DNA from 4 places in the Paenibacillus sp. JCM 9796 genome. Region 4 is predicted to be linked to each of the others. Evidence: riboswitches for the same ligand, from Rfam matches in the RefSeq annotation. Region 4 holds a riboswitch; each other region holds the start of a gene.
The links. A riboswitch is a leader RNA that binds a small molecule or an ion and turns the genes downstream of it on or off. The one in region 4 is predicted to bind cyclic di-AMP.

Region 1: it holds a riboswitch for cyclic di-AMP, as region 4 does, so the genes downstream of both, ACZ439_RS25405 (KamA family radical SAM protein) here and ACZ439_RS12090 (3D domain-containing protein) in region 4, are expected to answer to the same signal.
Region 2: it holds a riboswitch for cyclic di-AMP, as region 4 does, so the genes downstream of both, ACZ439_RS16780 (CAP domain-containing protein) here and ACZ439_RS12090 (3D domain-containing protein) in region 4, are expected to answer to the same signal.
Region 3: it holds a riboswitch for cyclic di-AMP, as region 4 does, so the genes downstream of both, ACZ439_RS03605 (hypothetical protein) here and ACZ439_RS12090 (3D domain-containing protein) in region 4, are expected to answer to the same signal.

Annotation. Positions count from the first base shown of each region.
Region 1 is NZ_AP043723.1:5,276,219-5,279,497, forward strand. Features, by position in the region: gene fur (ferric iron uptake transcriptional regulator) at 362-838, shown strand; gene ACZ439_RS25395 (hypothetical protein) at 1,175-1,654, shown strand; gene rpmG (50S ribosomal protein L33) at 1,682-1,831, shown strand; cyclic di-AMP (ydaO/yuaA leader) riboswitch at 1,868-2,007, shown strand; gene ACZ439_RS25405 (KamA family radical SAM protein) at 2,237-3,279, shown strand, end outside.
Region 2 is NZ_AP043723.1:3,475,895-3,481,375, forward strand. Features, by position in the region: gene ACZ439_RS16775 (aldehyde dehydrogenase family protein) at 26-1,486, shown strand; gene ACZ439_RS16780 (CAP domain-containing protein) at 1,703-2,329, opposite strand; cyclic di-AMP (ydaO/yuaA leader) riboswitch at 2,334-2,471, opposite strand; gene ACZ439_RS16785 (ammonium transporter) at 2,891-4,186, shown strand; gene ACZ439_RS16790 (IS3 family transposase) at 4,260-5,159, opposite strand; gene ACZ439_RS16795 (helix-turn-helix domain-containing protein) at 5,138-5,481, opposite strand, start outside.
Region 3 is NZ_AP043723.1:717,680-723,160, reverse strand. Features, by position in the region: gene ACZ439_RS03630 (LacI family DNA-binding transcriptional regulator) at 1-95, shown strand, start outside; gene ppaX (pyrophosphatase PpaX) at 135-779, shown strand; gene ACZ439_RS03620 (zinc-binding dehydrogenase) at 1,068-2,102, shown strand; gene ACZ439_RS03615 (GapA-binding peptide SR1P) at 2,389-2,550, shown strand; gene thiM (hydroxyethylthiazole kinase) at 2,719-3,531, shown strand; cyclic di-AMP (ydaO/yuaA leader) riboswitch at 3,601-3,739, shown strand; gene ACZ439_RS03605 (hypothetical protein) at 3,907-4,251, shown strand; gene ACZ439_RS03600 (DedA family protein) at 4,332-4,934, shown strand; gene ACZ439_RS03595 (diguanylate cyclase domain-containing protein) at 5,053-5,481, shown strand, end outside.
Region 4 is NZ_AP043723.1:2,510,976-2,516,456, reverse strand. Features, by position in the region: gene ACZ439_RS12100 (HD domain-containing protein) at 1-380, shown strand, start outside; gene ACZ439_RS12095 (TatD family hydrolase) at 412-1,179, shown strand; cyclic di-AMP (ydaO/yuaA leader) riboswitch at 1,415-1,593, shown strand; gene ACZ439_RS12090 (3D domain-containing protein) at 1,920-3,011, shown strand; gene rnmV (ribonuclease M5) at 3,126-3,680, shown strand; gene rsmA (16S rRNA (adenine(1518)-N(6)/adenine(1519)-N(6))-dimethyltransferase RsmA) at 3,677-4,606, shown strand; gene yabG (sporulation peptidase YabG) at 4,677-5,481, shown strand, end outside.

The DNA.
Region 1 (3,279 bases), 2.8 Mb from region 4:
TTGTCTTTCGAGAGCTCAGAAGGGAATCCCATCCAAGCCAATTGTACGAGGCCAAGTGTTAGCAGCACTTGGTCTTTATTAAATAAATCATAACATATGATGAGCATCCCAGCAATTATTAGTTACCATGACCGAACAACGGATTATTGTAGATTATGCAGCGGACTGAATCGGGGCTCTCGCTGCGATGATGTTCGACCGATGTGTTTGTCATCTTCCGCCTCATGCGGACAATTGAATAATCAATTCCATTGCTTCTTACTTAGAATTGCGATAAGATTAGAATAATTATAAATAGTGAGATTCATTTCGCGGACAATAAAAAAATTTACGCGCGTCGAGACTAAAGGAGAGTGCATCCATGATGGTATTGGAACAACTCGACAAAATCAATCGGCAGTTGAGGAGCAGCAACTATAAATTAACCCCCCAGCGCGAAGCGACGGTTCGGGTTTTATTGGAGAATGAGCAGGAACATCTGAGCGCCGAGGATGTGTATATGCTCGTGAAAGACAAATATCCCGATATCGGCCTGGCTACTGTATACCGGACGTTGGAGCTGCTGGCCGAGCTTCATATCGTGGAGAAGATGAACTTCGGAGACGGGGTTGCCCGCTTCGACCTCCGCAGCGAAGAACATACGCATATGCACCATCATTTGATTTGCACGGTATGCGGGGCGCTCAAGGAAATCAAAGACGATTGGCTGCTTGAATTGGAGAATCGACTTCAACAAGAATATGGCTTTAAAGTAACGGATCATCGTCTCGACTTCATGGGCACCTATCACACCTGCAAAAGTAGCGAATGTAAAAGAGCAAGCAAGGCAATATCTTAAAATACCTTGCTGACGGGGAGTCTTTCGATCTTGGAAAGACTTCTTTTTGTTGTGCAGGAGAAGACCCGCCTGCATAACCGTTGCGAAGTTACCGGAAGACCGAGAGGATCTATGGAGCTGGAAAAATCAGCCTAAACTCGTCGGCGAGGTAAAAACTTCAAGCTTTGCAGTTGACTGGCCGTTAAGGTTAAGGTATGATGTAGAGTAATCGTAAAATTTACAAATATTATTGTCGTGAACGGCCCCGGTCCAAGTTGTAGTGACAAAAATGCTAACATCCGGTCAGGGAACTGACTGCGTGCTGGGTTTATAGCGGTTTACATGGGGGGTGTGACATTGAAGAAGAGCACGCAAAACGATGATGAGACGATCATTAGTCATCACTCCCAGACACAATGGCAACGCCGGGAACAGGAATTGGCCTGTTGGGTGCAGCGAGCGAAGCCAAGAAAGCGTCCCAAACAAACCGTTATTTTGGGGAATACCCCGGTAGATGCCGAACTGCTCATGGCTCTTACCCTCCTTAAGCGGACGCGCATCCAGACGGAATTTTCTTGCGCGGGCGTAAGTTTATTGGATGAACCTGAAGATCATTCGCTTTATGCGTATATAACCATCACCGGCTCGGCGACAGCGGATCGATTCGTACAGCTGGCCCTGACACGGATGAGACACCGTCTGTTTGTAACATGGGAGCCGCGCCGGAACCGGTACGATCTTTCTTCATTTTTTATCGGACACAACCGTTCTTTCTGCTTGCTGATGCAACGATGCGCGGAAATATTCGTTGAGCTTGAGGACGAGCAATCAAGGTAATTGGCAACTGTAGAGGAGGTGAACAGGATGAGGGTAATCGTAACATTGGCTTGCACGGAAACGGGAGATCGTAACTATACGACGACAAAAAACAAAAAGAATCAAACCGGACGATTGGAAATGCGCAAATATTGTCCGCGTCTCCAAAGACACACCTTACATCGGGAAACCAGATAAACATATTTCCTTGACTTATCAAAAATGTTTGTATATCATAAACGTACGCTTAATTTCCGGTTTTCGAATCGGAAAGCGGGGGAACCAATGTAATTGGGGCGAATCATGTAACGATGTAGGGAACCATCTTTCCCGAGCCCGGCAGCTAACCTCGTCAGCAGGAGATGGGTCAAGTTTCTACATGCATTAACCTGCATCTATTGACCCGAGATCAGGGTCTTTTTGTTTGTTTGTTTGAAGACCCTTCGAATGACGATCGGTTATCGCCATGCTGCGATATCGTTCGTCTCGATCGGGTCTTTTTTGTTTTACTTGTTAAAAGAAAGCACAAATCGTTTATTCCAGGAAAAGGAGGGAACAGATCAGGTCTGTGGTTTGAAAAAACTCGTAGTAGGAGGAGCAAATATGACACAGCCGAAATATATAACGGATATTGATAAGATACTGGAAATTCCTGAGGATGAAAGAAAGAAGCTTAAACCGATTACAGATAAGTTTGTATTTCGGGTGAACGACTATTACTTGAACCTGATTGATTGGGACGATCCTGAAGATCCGATCCGAAAGCTGGTCATTCCTAATGAAGGGGAGTTATCCGAATATGGGCGCTGGGATGCCTCCGATGAGGATACCAATTACGTAGTGCCGGGCTGCCAGCACAAATATCGGACTACGGCTCTCTTGCTGGTTTCTGAAGTATGCGGTGCATACTGCCGATATTGTTTCCGGAAGCGACTCTTTCGCAATGACGTTCATGAAGCGACGAAAGATATGGATCCCGGTCTAGCCTACATTGCGAGTCATCCGGAAATTAACAACGTGCTGCTTACCGGAGGAGATAGCTTGATTCTGGCAACAGCCAAATTGGAAAGTATCCTGAGCCGGTTAAGAGAAATCGACCATGTTAAAATTATACGGCTCGGTTCGAAAATACCTGTTTTTAATCCGATGCGGATTTATGAAGACGAACGATTGCTGGAAGTCATCCGCCGTCATTCAAACGTAAACCAGCGGATTTATGTGATGGCGCATATCAATCATCCTCGCGAGATTACCGCCGAAGCCAAGAAAGGCTTTGAAGCTCTTCATCAAGCCGGCGCTATTGTTGTCAATCAGACGCCTATTCTTAGAGGGATCAACGATAACCCCGAACGATTGGCAGAGCTGCTGGATAAGCTGTCATGGGCCGGCGTAACCCCCTATTATTTCTTCGTCAATCGTCCGGTGGCCGGCAATCGCGAGTTCGTTCTGCCGCTGCAGCAAGTGTACCGAATCGTGGAAGAAGCCAAGGCGCGCACTTCAGGCTTAGGTAAAAGGGTGCGTCTATCCATGAGTCACACCTCCGGCAAAATCGAAATTCTGGCTATTGATAACGGAAAGGCCTATCTGAAATATCACCAGTCGCGGGATAACGAATACGGCAAGTTCATGGTGTTGGATTGCCCTGA
Region 2 (5,481 bases), 960 kb from region 4:
AACCATATAAGGGAGCGACGAAAATATGACACGTTACGAGGATTTGAACCAAAGCTATATCAATGGCCAGTGGACGGAAGGCTCTAGTGAACGGACCTACGATATTTTGAATCCTTACGATAATTCCGTTGTGACATCTGTACGTTTAGCGTCGGTCAAACAGCTGCAAGAAGCATTTGAAGGTGCGAAGCAAGCCCAGAAGGAATGGGCGAAATCTTCCGCGGAACAAAGAAAAGAAGTCATTCATAAGGCCATCGAATATTTACAAGCGAATCGGGAGTCGATTACTGCCGTGATTAGCCGGGAAACGGGCGGCACCGTTCTAAAAGCCAACGTGGAACTGCATCTGGCTATAGAAGTGATGGAAGAAGCGATTCGTCTTGCCGATGAAATTTATAAGGTTAGGGAAGTTCCGTCCGGTATCGAAGGCAAGGTCAATCATATTCACCGTCTTCCTTTGGGCGTGATTTCCTCCATATCTCCGTTTAACTTCCCTATGAACTTATCTATGCGCACCATTGCGCCGGCTATTGCCTTGGGGAACAGCGTCGTGCATAAGCCTGATATTCAGGTTGGCTTGACGGGCGGTTCCATTATCGCGAAAGCGTTCGAGCATGCAGGTCTTCCTGACGGCGTGCTGCAAGTGATTTTGACCGACCTGACCGAAATCGGAGACGAAATGCTTACGAATCCGCATGCCCAAATGATCAGTTTCACCGGTTCGACGGCGGTTGGAAGACACATTGGCGAGATTGCGGGCCGGAACCTAAAGCGTGTTGCCCTTGAGCTTGGAGGGAACAGCCCGTTCGTCGTTTTATCGGATGCGGATGTAGACCGGGCTGTGGACGCCGCGGTCTTCGGGAAATTCATTCATCAGGGCCAAATTTGTATGATTATTAATCGAATGATTATCCATAAGGATAAGTACGATGAGTTCGTCCAGAAGTTTGTGGAACGCGCCAAAGCTCTTCCTTACGGCGATCCGAGCGATCCGAAGACCGTTATCGGTCCTCTAGTCAATGAGCGTCAGCTTCAGAAAGCGCTTCAAGTGATTGAGGAAGCCAAACGTGACGGCGTGAAGATCGCATTGGAAGGAAAACGTGAGGGCAATGTTCTGACTCCCTATGTATTTACGGAAGTCGATAATTCCAGTAATCTTGCGCAATCCGAGCTGTTCGCACCGATCGCTACCATGATTAAAGCGGAAACGGACGAAGAAGCGATTAGACTGGCAAGCGATACGGCCTATGGTTTAAGCTCGGCGATCTTTACGTCCGATCTGGCCAAAGGAGAAGAGCTTGCCCTGCAAATCGATAGCGGTATGACGCATATTAACGACCAGACGGTGAACGACAGCCCTAATATTCCGTTCGGAGGAAATAAGGCAAGCGGGCTCGGCAGATTCGGGAATCCGTGGATTGTCGAGGAGTTTACCATCACCAAATGGGTTTCCATCCAAAATACCTATCGTCATTTCCCGTTCTAATTTCATTCCTTTCCATCGCTAACATAAATAAAGGTATCCGGGGTTTGTTCCAGATGAACTTACTCCGGATGCCTTTTTTTATTATTTTGAGCGTCATTTTTATGAACGAATGAGTCCCGAGGCATGAGGGAATGCTTCATAGTAGGAGAACAGCGGCCGATCCCGAAGGTGATCGGGAAACGGCCGCTGCCTGTAACGTGTTTGTCTGATTGCTTATTAGTTAGCAATAAATTCTTGCACCCAATAATTATTATAATAGCCAACGCCAATTTTCGTGAAGTTTGGACTCAAAATATTTTTACGATGACCGGAGCTGTTCATCCAGGCCTTCATGACTTCTTGCGGACTTTTCTGTCCCATAGCTATATTCTCGCCGGCATACGTGTACCGGATGCCGTACGATTTCATCATATCAAATGGGGAACCATAAGTTGGTGAAGTATGGCTAAAGTACTTGTTATTGTTCATGTCTTTTGCTTTATCCAGCGCCATGGCCGACAAGGCTTTGTCATAAACTAATGGCTTCAGACCGGCTTTCGCACGTTCCTGATTGACCAAGGCAACGACTTGATCGGCATAAGAGGATTGAGCCGAGGTCGGCGTTGTTGTTCCTTTCGCAGCGCCAGGAACGTTCAATACCATGCCCGGCCAGATAATATTCGGGTTAGCCACCTGAGGATTTTGCCTGATCAGGGTGCTGAGCGGTATTCCATACTGCTTGGAAATCGTCCACATCGTATCCTGGCCTTTAACCGTGTACGTAGCGGCTGAAGCAGCCCCTGCCCCAACGATCATGCTTAAAGCAATCACGCCAGTCATAGCGGTTTTCTTGAAGTGCTTCACAACTATCTCTCCTTTTTATGGCCTACGAGGTTAGCTGACGGATTCGGGTCAAAGAGTAATCACCCTGCCATGAATATGGCTTCACCCCAAGTAAAGAGGTTCCCCCGCGCTTCCTTAAGGAAAGCTTCGGCCTTGATTCGATTGCTCAGTAAGATCGGCTGCTGCCAGCGTCTCTTCCGAGGCCGTTCCATTCTATCATAGCTTCTCTATCAGGTTCACCCCACAATTGTTTCCATCTCCAAGAAAGCTGAAGAGAAAAGCGGACAACACGCAGAACTTCCCGTTTCTACAAAGCTTGAAAGCATAGCAAAATACTATAGAAGGTTTGAAGATTGTATATTAATGTCATATATGTGTCATGTATTCGCAATAATATACCACTAAATAGATAAAATCCGAACAATCCGAGGCAATATTGGCATGAATGTTAATATTTTATGTTAATAATATTGACATAACATACTTTCATGTCATAAAATACATACATGGCTTACCGTTAATTATGAAAGTTAATCAAGGATTTCGGATTCATTTATTTTAGTTAAAGTGAGGTTGACGCGTATGGAATTGGGAATGAATGCGATTTGGGTCATGCTGGGTGCTATTTTAGTTATTTTCATGCAAAGCGGGTTTGTCATGCTGGAAGCCGGGTCGACCCGGATGAAGAACGCCGGCCACATCGCCGGAAAAACGATCTTTACGCTCGGCATCGTCTCGTTGGTTTTTTGGGCGGCAGGTTACGCATTGATATTCGGATCGCAAGGTAATGCGTGGATCGGTTGGGGCGATTACTTCGGCTTCGATGTTAAGGAGGTTCCGGAAGGCAGCACGGTAGCCCCGACGGTCATGTTTATTTTCCAGTTGGCGTTTGCTGCGATATCGATGTCCGTAGCATGGGGAGGGTTTGCAGAAAGAGCGAAGCTTTCCGTGTATCTGGTATTCGCCGTCTTGTTCTCCATTGTCGTCTATCCCGTTATTGCCCACTGGATTTGGGGCGGCGGTTGGCTGGCTGAGCACGGCAAGCAAGATTTCGCCGGATCGACGGTTGTCCATCTGACCGGCGCGATGGCTGCTTTGGCAGCCACCCTCTTGTTGAAACCGCGGCTCGGCAAATATAACAAGAACGGTACTCCGAACGATATGCCGGGGCACAATCAGGTATTTACCACACTCGGCGTGATGCTGCTGTGGGTGGGCTGGTTCGGTTTTAATGCAAGCAGTACGATTGCGGTCGGCGACGGAAGCTTCTTCGGTTTTGTCGCGATCAATACGCAGCTCGCCGCGGCTGCCGGCGCTATTGCCGCACTATTGATTGCTTGGGCTGTTAATGGCAAGGCGGATATCTCCGTGATGTTGAATGGCGCCTTGGCCGGTTTAGTCGCGATTACGGCTTCCTGCGCATTCGTTGAGTCTTGGGCGGCTATCGTCATCGGTCTGGTTGCCGGTATCGTCGTCTTTGCAAGTATGCGGATGTTTGAAAAGCTTCGTATCGACGATCCGATTTACGCGCTTTCCGCTCACGGGACGGCCGGTGTTTGGGGAACGCTCTCCAACGGTTTATTCGCCACGCCGGAATTGGCGGAGAAAGTCGGAGTTGGTAAAGCCGGCCTGTTCTACGGCGGCGGGTTCGAGCAATTGGGGGTTCAGGCTCTTGGGGTGCTGGTTTGCGGAGCCTTTGCTTTTGTTGCATCGTACGTCATTCTTTCCGTGATGAAGGCTGTTATCGGATTGCGTGTCACGGAAGAAGAAGAGACGATCGGCCTTGACTTGAGTGAGCATGGCACTTACGGCTATCCGGAACAATTGAAAGCTCAATCCGACAAGCGTGTCATTCCGCAAATGAACCAATCGGTATAATGATGTAAAACAAGGGCTGTTCCTCAAGTGAACTGCACCCCGTCAAGTAGACAATACAAAAAATAAAAATCAGTTAAGCGGTCTTGGTTCTGAATTCCATCGGACTGAGGCCGTTTAATTTTGCTTGCAATCGCTCGTAATTGTAAAAATGAATATAGTCATCAATGTCCTTTTTGAGTTCTTCAAAGGTACGGTAGGTATGTAAATAATACTTCTCACATTTCAGGGTACCCCAGAAGGATTCCATCGGACCATTATCTATGCACCGCCCAACTCGGGACATGCTTTGGGTAAGATTGTTGTCGTCCAAGATCTTCTTAAAACTCAATGAGGTGTATTGATACCCTCGGTCGCTATGAAGCATGGGTGTGCTTCCTGGCGCGCCTTGCAAGGCCAATTTTAACGTCTGGAATACGATTGGATTGTTGTTGGAATGCCCTAATACATACGAGACAATCGTTTTATCATGAAGATCAAGTATGGCGCTTAAATAAGCTTTTTGCCCGTTACCGTATTTGAATTCCGTTACATCCGTGACCCACTTCTCATTAGGCACTTCTGCCCGGAACTTGCGATTCAACAAATTCTCAGCTACCTGTTGAGGAGTCGATCGGACATATTTCTTTTTCTTCCTGCGGATGACCGACTGGATTCCCTTAAGCCTCATCAGGCGCAGTACACGCTTATGGTTAATCCTTTGCTTGGTCTTTTGACGCATATGGAGAGTTAATTGACGGTACCCGAAGATCTTCTCAACCTTCTCATACAAAACCATCATGACATCCGTGAGATGTTGGTTCTCCAGTTCACGTGGGCTGGGTTTGCGACTCAGCCATTTGTAATAGCTTGACCGCGGGATCTGTGCAATGTCACACAGAAGCTTCACGCTGAATGACCCTTCTTGCTGGACGGCTTCAATGGCAAGGTAGACATTCTCCTGGCGGTGTTGGCTTAGCGACGCCTCCTCTCGAATTCCTGTAACTTTTTTAAGAAGGCATTCTCCGCCCGGAGCCGCTCGTTCTCATACTCCAGCTTCTTCATCGCGAGTTTGTGGTGGTCCGCCTCGGTTAATTCCTCAGGCGTCTTCGTTCTCCCACGACCATCCTGTAAAGCATCCTGACCACCAGCTTCGTACTTCTTTACCCATCCATATACTTGCTGGTAAGAAACTTGAAACTGATTCGCCGTCTTGTTAAAGTCGCGGTTATGATTAAGACAATACAAGACGATATCGATTCGTTCCTGCACAGTGGTTGTTCGACCCTTCGTCATAGCTCTCGATCCTCCGTTATATG
Region 3 (5,481 bases), 1.8 Mb from region 4:
TGCTTGTTCAGGAATTGAAGGGCGATGTGACGCATAAACAGCGGATTGTGCTGCTGCCGGAGCTTGTAGTGAGAAAGTCTACGGGTTTACGATAAGGGACGGGCCGTAAAATAGATGGAGAAGGTGGGAGGACGTTGTTTACAACGGTTCTTTTTGATTTGGACGGGACAATTGTCGATACGAACGAGCTGATTATCCGTTCCTTTATGCATGTTCTGAAAGACGCTCCCCATGCGGAAAGCTGCAGCCGGGAGTTTATCGCCAAAAGCATGGGGCTGCCATTAAGAGAGCAGCTCGAGGTCTATACAAAGTCAACAGAGGTAGAGCCTTATATAAAAGCTTACCGAGCGTATAACGAGACCCATCACGAGCGTTTAGTGAAATCGTTTCCTCATGTGAAAGAGACGTTAGAAGCGCTGCACGAGGCAGGTATCCGGCTAGGCGTTGTGACAAGTAAAATAAAGAAAACGGCCGTGATGGGGTTACAAGCAACCGGACTGCTGCCCTATATGGATACGCTTGTTACGGAAGAAGACGTCCAAAGAGGGAAACCGGACCCGGAGCCGATTCGGAAGGCGCTTGCCTTGCTGGATGCCTCCCCGGAGCATACCTTGATGGTCGGCGACAGTCACTATGACATTTTGTCCGCCCGTGGCGCGGGAGTAGCTTCCGCCGCGGTCTCTTGGTCGCTCAAGGGAGAAGCGTACTTGAAAACTTTTTCTCCCGATTTTGTGATTCGGGATATGAGGGAACTGAAACCGATCGTTGGCGTCGAATAGTGTCCGGCAGTTTCCGAATAAATAAACGGAAGCATTGACACAAATGCACAACCATGGTATTTTTTTCTTGTATAAAATTTGAGTTATTCATCTCACTATCGGTGCGAGGCGGCAGCACATTCGACTGGAAGCAGGTGCGCCGGAAAGCGTTGGACCGAAGAAGAAGCATTGCCATAAAATATTCGGGAAGCCCGGCAGTCATGCTGGGCTTCTTGAGCAAACGCGTAGTGCTGCCCGCCGCGATTGGCCTGGACGTTCTGCAGCCTGAACATACCTGAGGAGGAAACAATGATGAAAGCGCTTGTACTGGAAGGTGCCAAAAATTTGATCCTGAGGCAAGTCGAAGATCCGAAGCCGGCGGAAGATGGCGTTCTGCTGAAAGTTATGGCGAATGGCGTATGCCGAAGCGATCATCACTTTTGGGAAAGCGGTCTCGTTCCCGTTAATATTCTCGGCCATGAATTTAGCGGCGTTGTGGAAGAGGTAGGCAGCAAAGTGACCCGGTTTAAGAAGGGCGATCGAGTCACGGTGCCGTTTTCCGGAAGCGAAGGCGCTTGTCCGCATTGTGTAAGCGGCCATTCCCATCTTTGCGATTCGCTCTTGATGCCCGGCTTAACGTATCAGGGCGGCTACGCCGAATATGTGGCGGTTCCTGTCGCTGACCGGAATATGATCCATTTGCCCGAAGAAATCAGTTTTGCCGAAGCATCGGCCCTGGGCTGCCGATTTATTACCGCTTTCCACGGCATCGTGGACCGGGTTCAGGTGCTTCCCGGCGAGTGGGTTGTTGTTTACGGCTGCGGAGGGGTAGGTCTATCGGCGGTCAATATCGCCTCCGCTATGGGGGCGAATGTGATCGGCGTGGACATCAACGATGCCAACCTCGATTTGGCGAAGCAAATGGGAGCCGCTTACACGGTCAACAGCAGGACGACCGATCCGATTGCAGCCGTCAACGAAATGACACAAGGCGGAGCGGATGTGTCGGTAGACGCGCTCGGGCTGTCGCAGACGGCGGTTAGCGCGATCAGAAGCTTGCGCAAGCGCGGCCGGCATCTTCAAATCGGCATGACGTCGAAGCAGGATGCGGGGTCCATCGCGATTCCGGTCGATGAGATGATCCTGAAAGAACTTTCTTTCATTACGAGCTTCGGCATGCCGGCGCATCGCTATCATGCTGTACTGCCCCTCGTATCCAACGGGAAATTGACGCCGGGGAAAATGGTGACGCGAGAAGTTTCGCTTTCCGAGGTGAACGGCATATTCGAGGAAATGAGCAGCTTTACAAATACGGGAACGTATGTCGTCACCAAGTTCGGGTAAAGCGGCGTTGGCCGGCAGCTGCCGGTATAGTCGTGTTGGCGGGCGCCGGCAATGCAGGTCAAACTCGGCGAGTTGTGAGCAATAAAGGAAGTTTTTCTGCTATTCCGTGTGTACTTAATGAAATTACAACCTGAATTAAATATTTTATTCGAGATTATCGTTAAATATAACGACATAAATAAGAAGAATAGTGTATAATAAACAGGAATAACATGTTATTGAAAAGGCGAATGCCAGCTTGGCTGCCGAGCTAATCCGACTTCATGAAAGAAAGGATGGATCATGCATGGAAAACTCCTCGATTAGCGTAGACCTGGGTGTAATCTTGTGTAAGCATTGCGCTGAAATTATTGGCACGTTCGATTCCGAGAAGGTGACTACGTATTATTCGGATTGCCAGGAGCCGGACTGCTTGGAAACGAGAAAGAACCCCAATAACCAACAATGAAAGCTATCGGGAAAGCTCTGCAACATGATCAAACCTAACGGGATTTGAAGCTCTCGCGGGTGTATGGCGGGGGCTTCTTTATTTATATCTGTGCGCTCGTATAAAGCGCTTGGCAAACCATCCGCGATATGAGATAGTATCATGTAACCGGAAGAAGGGGATGGGGTAATGAACGTCCAATATTTCGCGGATATTCTTGATAAGGTGCGGATCCATAAACCGCTCGTGCACAATATTACGAATGTAGTCGTAACGAATTTCACGGCGAACGGCCTGCTGGCCTTAGGAGCATCGCCGGTTATGGCATATGCTCACGAAGAGGTTGCAGAGATGGCGCAAATCGCCGGCGCCCTCGTCTTGAATATAGGCACGCTGGACGACCGTATCGTTCACGCCATGCGGATCGCGGGGCAATCGGCGAACGCGCATGGCGTTCCGATTGTTTTCGATCCGGTGGGAGCCGGGGCGACGGCATATCGCACGGAAACGGCCCGTTCGCTCATGAAGGAGCTGCGGATCTCGGTACTTCGAGGCAATGCTGCGGAAGTGGCTAACGTCGTCGGGAAATCGTGGAGCATTAAAGGCGTGGACGATGCAGGCAGTGCGGCCGGGGAAGTGCCTGCGCTTGTCCGGCAAGCGGCGCGGGCGATGAGCTGTGTCGTCATCGTCACAGGCCGTGACGATTATGTGAGCGACGGCGAGGCGACGTATCGGGTGAGCAATGGTACGCCGCTGCTGACCCAAGTGACCGGAACAGGCTGCTTGCTGACTTCGGTGGTCGGCGCCTTCCTTGCGGTGGAGAACGATCAAGCGGCTGCTGCTGTGGCGGCATTGGCTTATTATGGGGTCGCCGCAGAGCGAGCGGTCCAGATCGCCGGCTCCGACAATCCGGGCAGTTTTCAGATCGAATTGCTGAATCAGCTGCACAAGACGGATGGCGAAGTTGTACGTCGGCAGGCGAAAATAACTCGCGTGGAGTAAGCGACCGGAACAACTTCTCAATGAATTGTAAGATTTTGGATTATTGACTTGCGAATAGCAGTTTTGTATGATGAAATCACGCTTAATTTCCGGTTTACACGAAACCGGAAAGCGGGGGAACCAATGAAATTGGGGCGAATCATTCCATGTAGGGAACCATCTTTCCCGAGCCCGACAGCTAACCTCGTCAGCAGTAGATGGGTCAAATTGTGTATGTATGCAGACTTGCATCGTTGACCCGTGAATCCGGGTCTTTTTGTGCTCCAGACCCGTCGCAGTCCAGGACGATAAGCGCTAGATGATAGCGCATCCTGGCTGGATTCGGGTCTTTTTTGTTTTTATGATAACATCATAGCTTAAGTAAGGAGGATCATGATGCTCCAGCGAATTACTTCTTCCCACCTTCAAGAACTGACAGATGTTCAAAAAGAATACCTGCGAAACCATTGGATTCCACAAGAAGGCGAATATATAGCTATGGGTGACCACGAAGAGATGATTTATTACTTGAACGGGGTCGAGAAACATAAAGCGCTTCCATTGTTAACGATCGGACAAATGTTAAGCTACTTAAATAAACATGACCATTCCGTCCGTATTCAACATGTTTCCGGAGAATGGGTCGTGCAGACCTCTATGATTGAAAAGAAGGCTATTGAATTAAGTCATGCTTTATGGGAAGCGTTTAAATCGGTTTTGGACAAGAACACAACACGATGATGTTGTGTTCTTGTTTGTATGAGACCTGAAACCGTCGATTTTTTTTCGCGTATTGCTAAGGAAACAAGATGAGGTGAGTAATGGAACAGATATTATTGGAGTTTATTGGCTATTTCAAACAATTATCGTACATAGGCGTCGTTTTGGCGCTGACTTTCGAGTTTGTTCCGGCAGAGCTGGTTCTTCCCCTCGTCGGTTATTGGGTCTATGAAGGGGATATGAACTTGGGGCTGGCTATTCTGGCAGGGACAGTCGGAGGGGTAACAGGACCCTTGACTCTATACGCATTAGGAAAGTATGGGGGGAGGCCGGTGATAATAAAGTTTGGCAAGTTCTTTTTTATACGGACGAAAGAGATCGATAAGGCCGAACGATTTTTCCATAAGTATGGGGCGGGCGTAGCTTTTCTGGGCCGGTTTATCCCGGGGGTTCGGACCGCTGTTTCGCTTCCGTGCGGCATGGCCAGAATGAGTGTCTGGAAGTTCTCGTTATTTACGTTTTGTGCCATGCTGCCTATAACGAGTTTATACGTTTATCTTGGGTACAAGCTTGGTCCCAATTGGCACGAGGTCGGGGAGCTGGCGAAGGGGTATTTGTTCCCGGTTGCCGCCGTGATTGTGGCCGGTCTTCTCGTTTATTCAGCTGTGAAATTATTCAATCGCAATAAAGAAAGAACGACGTAGGAGACGAAAGACGGTGTGGTTTTTGAATGGTAAAATTTTAACGGGCATGGAGGATGCGGATGGTTCATGTCGAATATGTGAGTAATTATTTTACCTTCACGGAACTGAGATGGTGCCCATGTTAGAACATATAAAAGAGAAGACAAGTGATTACCTGCTGACATTAATTCAAATCATGCCTGATATCATTGTTTTTAAAGACGGTAAAGGGGTATGGGTTGAAGCGAATGATGCTGCGCTGCAGTTATTTGAGTTAGACCGTGACGCGTATAAGGGGAAAACAAATCTTGATTTTCAACGCTCTAAGCCGCATATGGAAGAGTTTTTTCATACATGCGAAGAAACCGACAATGAAGCCTGGAGAAGAGGCAAAACGATTCATTTTGAAGAAAAATTCAAGCGTTCCGACGGCTCGACCGTAATTATCGAGTTTATTAAAGAACCTGTTATGGCCGAGGATGGTCGGCGGGAGTGGTTAATTGTTGTCGGCCGCGACATTACTGAACGAAAGTTAATTCAAGATCATTTGAACGAGCAAAATGTGGTT
Region 4 (5,481 bases):
TGTTGGCTGATTTGTGCTCACGCTTCTTGCAGCGGCGTTTATTCAAATATGTAACGCTGGAAATTATGGACGTCGGCATGCTGGAACGGCTTCGTGAAAAAATGGGCAATCTAGGATTAGATCCCTCCTATTACCTGGAAGTCGATTTCCCGTCCGATCAATCCTATGATGTGTACCGGCCGGGCGAACAGGATGAGAAACTGCCGATTTTATTGCTCGATGCGCACGACACGTTGACGGAAATCTCGCGAAAATCCGAAATCGTGCGTTCGATCAGCGGGATCCAGAACGGAAAATACCACCTGTATTACCCGCAGGAACTCGTATTGAAACATCTTCCAGCTTTGGATAAAGAAATTCGGAAGCTGCTAAGATCTTAAACGACATATAGAAGATGAAGGAGAAAACGTTATGCTAATCGACACACATGCACACCTGAATGCGCCGCAATTCGATGAAGACCGACACGAGGTGATTGCGCGCGCAAGAGACAACGGAATAAGTCGAATCGTGAATATTGGATTTAATCGGGAGACGATTCCAAGCTCCTTGGCGCTGGCTGAGCAGTACGATTTCATCTACTCGACGGTGGGCTGGCATCCGACGGAAGCCAAAGATATGAGGGAAGAAGATCTCGCCTGGATCGAATCGTTGTGTCGTCACGAGAAAGTGGTTGCCATCGGCGAAATCGGGCTTGATTACCATTGGGATACGTCGCCGAAAGACGTACAGAATCGGGTATTCCGCGAACAAATTCGTCTGGCCCGCAGGGTCGGCCTGCCGATTGCGATCCATAACCGCGATGCGCATCAAGACGTCGTACAAACGCTGCGCGAGGAGAAAGCGGCGGAGGTCGGCGGCGTGATGCATTGTTACTCCGGCAGCTGGGAGACGGCCAAAATGTGTCTCGATATGAATTTTTACATTTCTTTCGGCGGCCCAGTAACTTTCAAAAATGCCAAGCAACCGAAAGAGGTACTCGAGAAGGTGCCGATGGACCGGCTTTTGATTGAAACCGATGCGCCTTATTTAACTCCGCATCCATATCGGGGCAAGCGAAACGAGTCCGCTTACGTCCGTCTTGTCGCCGAAACGGCGGCCGAAATCAAGGGCATTTCGATCGAGCAATTAGCCGAAGCGACGACTCGAAATGCGATGGAACTTTTTCGTTTAAAGTGAGTGTGTTGGGCTCTGGGAAACGCTTGCATAAACGCTGTTACTTATAGCGAATCGAGAAAAATAAAGAAAACAGCTAAATCGGTTCGTGCGAATGAGAGATAGATGTATTTTATTCATGTAATGAGTATATTTAAACGAAAATGGGTAAAAACCGTTCTTTTTTTATACGTTTGTATACTTTACAACCAAACCCCTCGCGTCGTACACTCAATAATAACTTCATACGATTACCAGAATTCCAACATCGCTGAGTTTCCGAAAGGAAAACGGGGGAACCACATCGCGGCGGTCCATTCATGATTGCCAAGGTGTTTTTTAGGGGTGAATCTCTGGGGCGGGCAACTGTCCCGGGGTAGGGCGACTCTCAAGTCCGAATCCGTCAGCTAACCTCGTAAGCGTCTAGAGAGAGGTAACGCATTGTCGTGTGCTTTTATTTTCATTTGGACAAAATGAGAAAAGTCACGGGAAGGTTCCTCTTCTCCGCTGACTTTTTTTGTGTTTCCCGTAAAAGGGATTCGTGTCCAAGCTGGCTACTCTTTACACCCGAGGGGGGTGAATACGGCAGGCAAGTGGATACTCTGATGTCAGCAGCACAAACGTTGGTAATGGCAATCAAACAATTTACCATAGTCGCGTCAGAATCTTATCATGCATAACACTCGAATGGCGAGGCTTTAAGGAGGACCGAACAAGTGGGCGCTGAAACACCAGGGCAAACCCATGTAAGACGATCATCCAGCATGACCTTCGCGTTGCGATGGACGCATGAAAACTTGCGTATGATTTCGATTATCGCTCTCATTTCATTCGCTATGACTTTCATGTTCTTGATGATGTTGCACGGTACGGCCATTAAGCGCGTATCGATCGTTGTAGACGGACAGGAACGCACGTTCCAAACCCGGGAAGAGGTACTGCAACGAGTACTGGATGAGCAAGGAATCGCAGTAAGCGAGAACGACCGTATTTCCCATGCGCTGGATGCAAAGGTGAAATCGGGCGACCGCATTGCGATCACGCATACGACGCCGGTGCAATTAACCGCCGACGGCGAGACGAAGACAGTTTACACGGTTGGCAAGACGGTAGAGGCCGCTCTGCAGGATTTGAACGTCCCTGTGGGCGAGCTCGATAAAGTCATTCCGGCTAAGGAAACGGAAGTAAGCCCTCATGCGGAACTGAAGGTTGTCCGCGTGACGAAAGAAACAGCAGATGTGCAAGAACCGATCGCATTCGATACAGTAACCAAGAGCGAGCCCCAATTGTTAAAGGGCAAAGAGCAAGTATTGCAGGAAGGTCAGAAGGGCCTCCTTGTGAAGAAGCTGGAGAAAGTGTATGAAGACGGCGTGCTTGTGTCGGAGCAGGTCGTGGATCAGCAAGTACAAACCGAGAGCAAACAACGCATTGTGGCCGTCGGGACGAAAAATCCGGTTGTCGTTCTGTCCTCTTCATCGCCGAACGTCGAGGAGTTGACCAAGAACGGCGTCAAATTCGGCTACAAGCAAGTAATCAAAAACGTTACGCTAACCGCTTATTCGGCGGGGGTGTCATCCACCGGCAAGGATGAAAGTCATCCGCAATACGGCGTAACTTCTTCGGGCGCGAAGGTAACGGAAGGTCGCACGATTGCAGTCGATCCTAAAGTGATCCCGATCGGCTGGTGGGTCTATATCGAGGGCGTCGGCTTCCGCCGAGCCGAAGATACAGGCAGCGCTGTGAAAGGGAACAAGATCGACGTCTTTTTCGAGAACGGTGACTATGCAACTCGTTTCGGTACGAAGCGCGGTTATACGGTATACATTATCGGTCCCAAAAAACCGTCGGCGGATTAGGCGCTTGCAATTCGGAAAGACTACATTCATTATATATAGATCGGCAGATAAGAAGAGGTGCTCGTGAGGCGTCCCTCTTCTTTTTCTCTTGTTCACGAAGGAAGGTACGTGCACATGATTAAAGAAATTATCGTAGTGGAAGGTAAGGACGATACGGTAGCCATTAAGCGAGCGGTAGAAGCGGAAACCATCGAAACGGGCGGTTCGGCGATCAATGCGGACGTTATTCGACGCATTAAGCTTGCGCAAGAACGGCGGGGCGTAATCGTATTCACGGATCCCGATCATGCCGGGGAGCGTATTCGCAAAATTATTACGAAGGAAGTACCCGGCGCGAAGCATGCCTTCCTGACGCAGGAGGCGGCGACAAGCAAGGGCGATATCGGCGTCGAGAACGCATCGGTCGAAGCGATTCGCACGGCACTGGCCAACGTGAGGACCGACGGTCGAAACGAAGAGTCGGCTATCACATGGGACGATCTGATGGAGGCCGGGCTGATCGTGCATCCTCGTGCGGCCGCCCGGAGACTTGCGATGGGCAATCGTCTCGGAATCGGTTATTGCAACGGGAAGCAATTTTATAACCGCTGCCGCATGTTTCAAATTTCCCGGGAGGAGTTTGAAGCGGCCCGTCGGGAATTGAATGAAAAAGAGGGTGCCACGTCATGAGTCGAAACGGAAATGAACCGGGTTACGGACAAGCGTCCGAGGATATCGCTTCGCCGAAGCGAACCAAGGAACTGATGCAGAAGTACGGCTTTGTGCTCAAGAAAAGCCTCGGACAAAATTTTCTGATCGATCAGAATGTGCTTCACAACATTGTCTCTGCCGCTGAGCTTGACGAGACGAAGGGCGCGCTCGAAATTGGTCCGGGCATCGGGGCATTGACCCAGCAGCTCGCTAAACGTGCGGGCAAAGTCGTAGCCGTCGAGATCGACCAGCGGCTGCTGCCGATGCTGGAGGAGACGCTGGCGCCTTATCCGCAGGCCGAAGTGGTGCACGGGGACGTACTCAAGGTGGACCTGCAGGCGTTGTTCAAGGATAAGTTTCAAGACGTATCGAAAGTAAGCGTTGTCGCTAACCTGCCTTACTATGTGACGACCCCGATCCTGATGAAGCTGCTGGAAGAGCGGCTGCCGCTCGAGAACATTGTCGTCATGATCCAGAAGGAAGTGGCCGAGCGAATGGCGGCAAAGCCCGGAGGCAAGGAATACGGCTCGCTCAGCATCGCCGTACAGTATTATTGCGAACCGGAAGTGGTCGCGATCGTGCCGCAAACGGTGTTCATTCCGCAGCCGAACGTGGACTCGGCGGTCATCAAGCTCAAGGTGCGAGAGAAGCCGGCGGTGGAAGTCGAAGACGAGGCGTTCTTCTTTGACGTCATGCAGGCCAGCTTCGTGCAGCGCCGCAAGACGATTTACAACAACTTGGCGGCCAAATATTTCGATAAAGAATCGAAGCCCGATCTGGAACGTCTGCTGCTGGGTGCGGGAATCGCACCCTCGAGGCGCGGCGAGACGCTGTCGATCGAAGAGTATGCAAAGTTGTCGCACCGCTTAGCCGATTACTTGAAGACGGCAAGAACCGCCAAATAACGATCCTGGGCGAAACGTCTGCACCAAATGCCTAGAACCGCCATACGATAGACGGGGAGGCGATGCAGCCATGAAGCAGGGAGACCTGGTCACTCGGAAGTCGTATGGTGGTGATATCGTTTTTAAAATTCAAGAAATCCGGCAACAGCTGGCGGTTCTTCGGGGAGTGGAGCTTAGGCTTTTGGCCGATGCACCCCTTGTCGATCTGGAAGTGATGCCGCAGCTCGATCCTTACCTCGATAAAGCAATTACACGTCCGAAATGGATGGACACGATGCCGCGCAACGGATTGGCGGCGGCGACGACAGGGCCGCCCGGCTGGCCGGCGGGGGAGCCGGCCAAACATCCCGTTTACTTCGAAATGCCAGGCAAAGTATTGCATTTGGACGGCGATCCGAATTATTTGCGCAAGTGCATGAACTTATACGGTGAATTGCGGGTTCCCGCCGAAGGGTATTACGTAGCCGAGGCGAATATGGCCGATGCGGTGTATCGGCTGCTTCCGCTGGTACGCCCCGACATTGTGGTCATAACGGGGCACGACGGCTTTGTAAAGCATCGGCCGGCAGGCGATATTACCAAGCTTAGCAGTTACAAGAATTCGCATAACTTCGTAAATGCGGTTCAAGCCGCCAGGCAGTTCGAGAAAAGTCTCGATGCCTTAACGATCGTCGCAGGCGCTTGCCAATCGCACTTTGAAGCGCTGCTGCAGGCGGGAGCGAACTTTGCCAGCTCGCCGGCCCGCGTCTTGATCCATGCGCTTGATCCATTGTGCATTGCGGTGAAAGTAGCTTATACGCCGATCAAAGAAACCGTAAACATAGTCGATGTCATCGGGTTGACGCACAGCGGTCTCGAAGGGATCGGGGGCATCG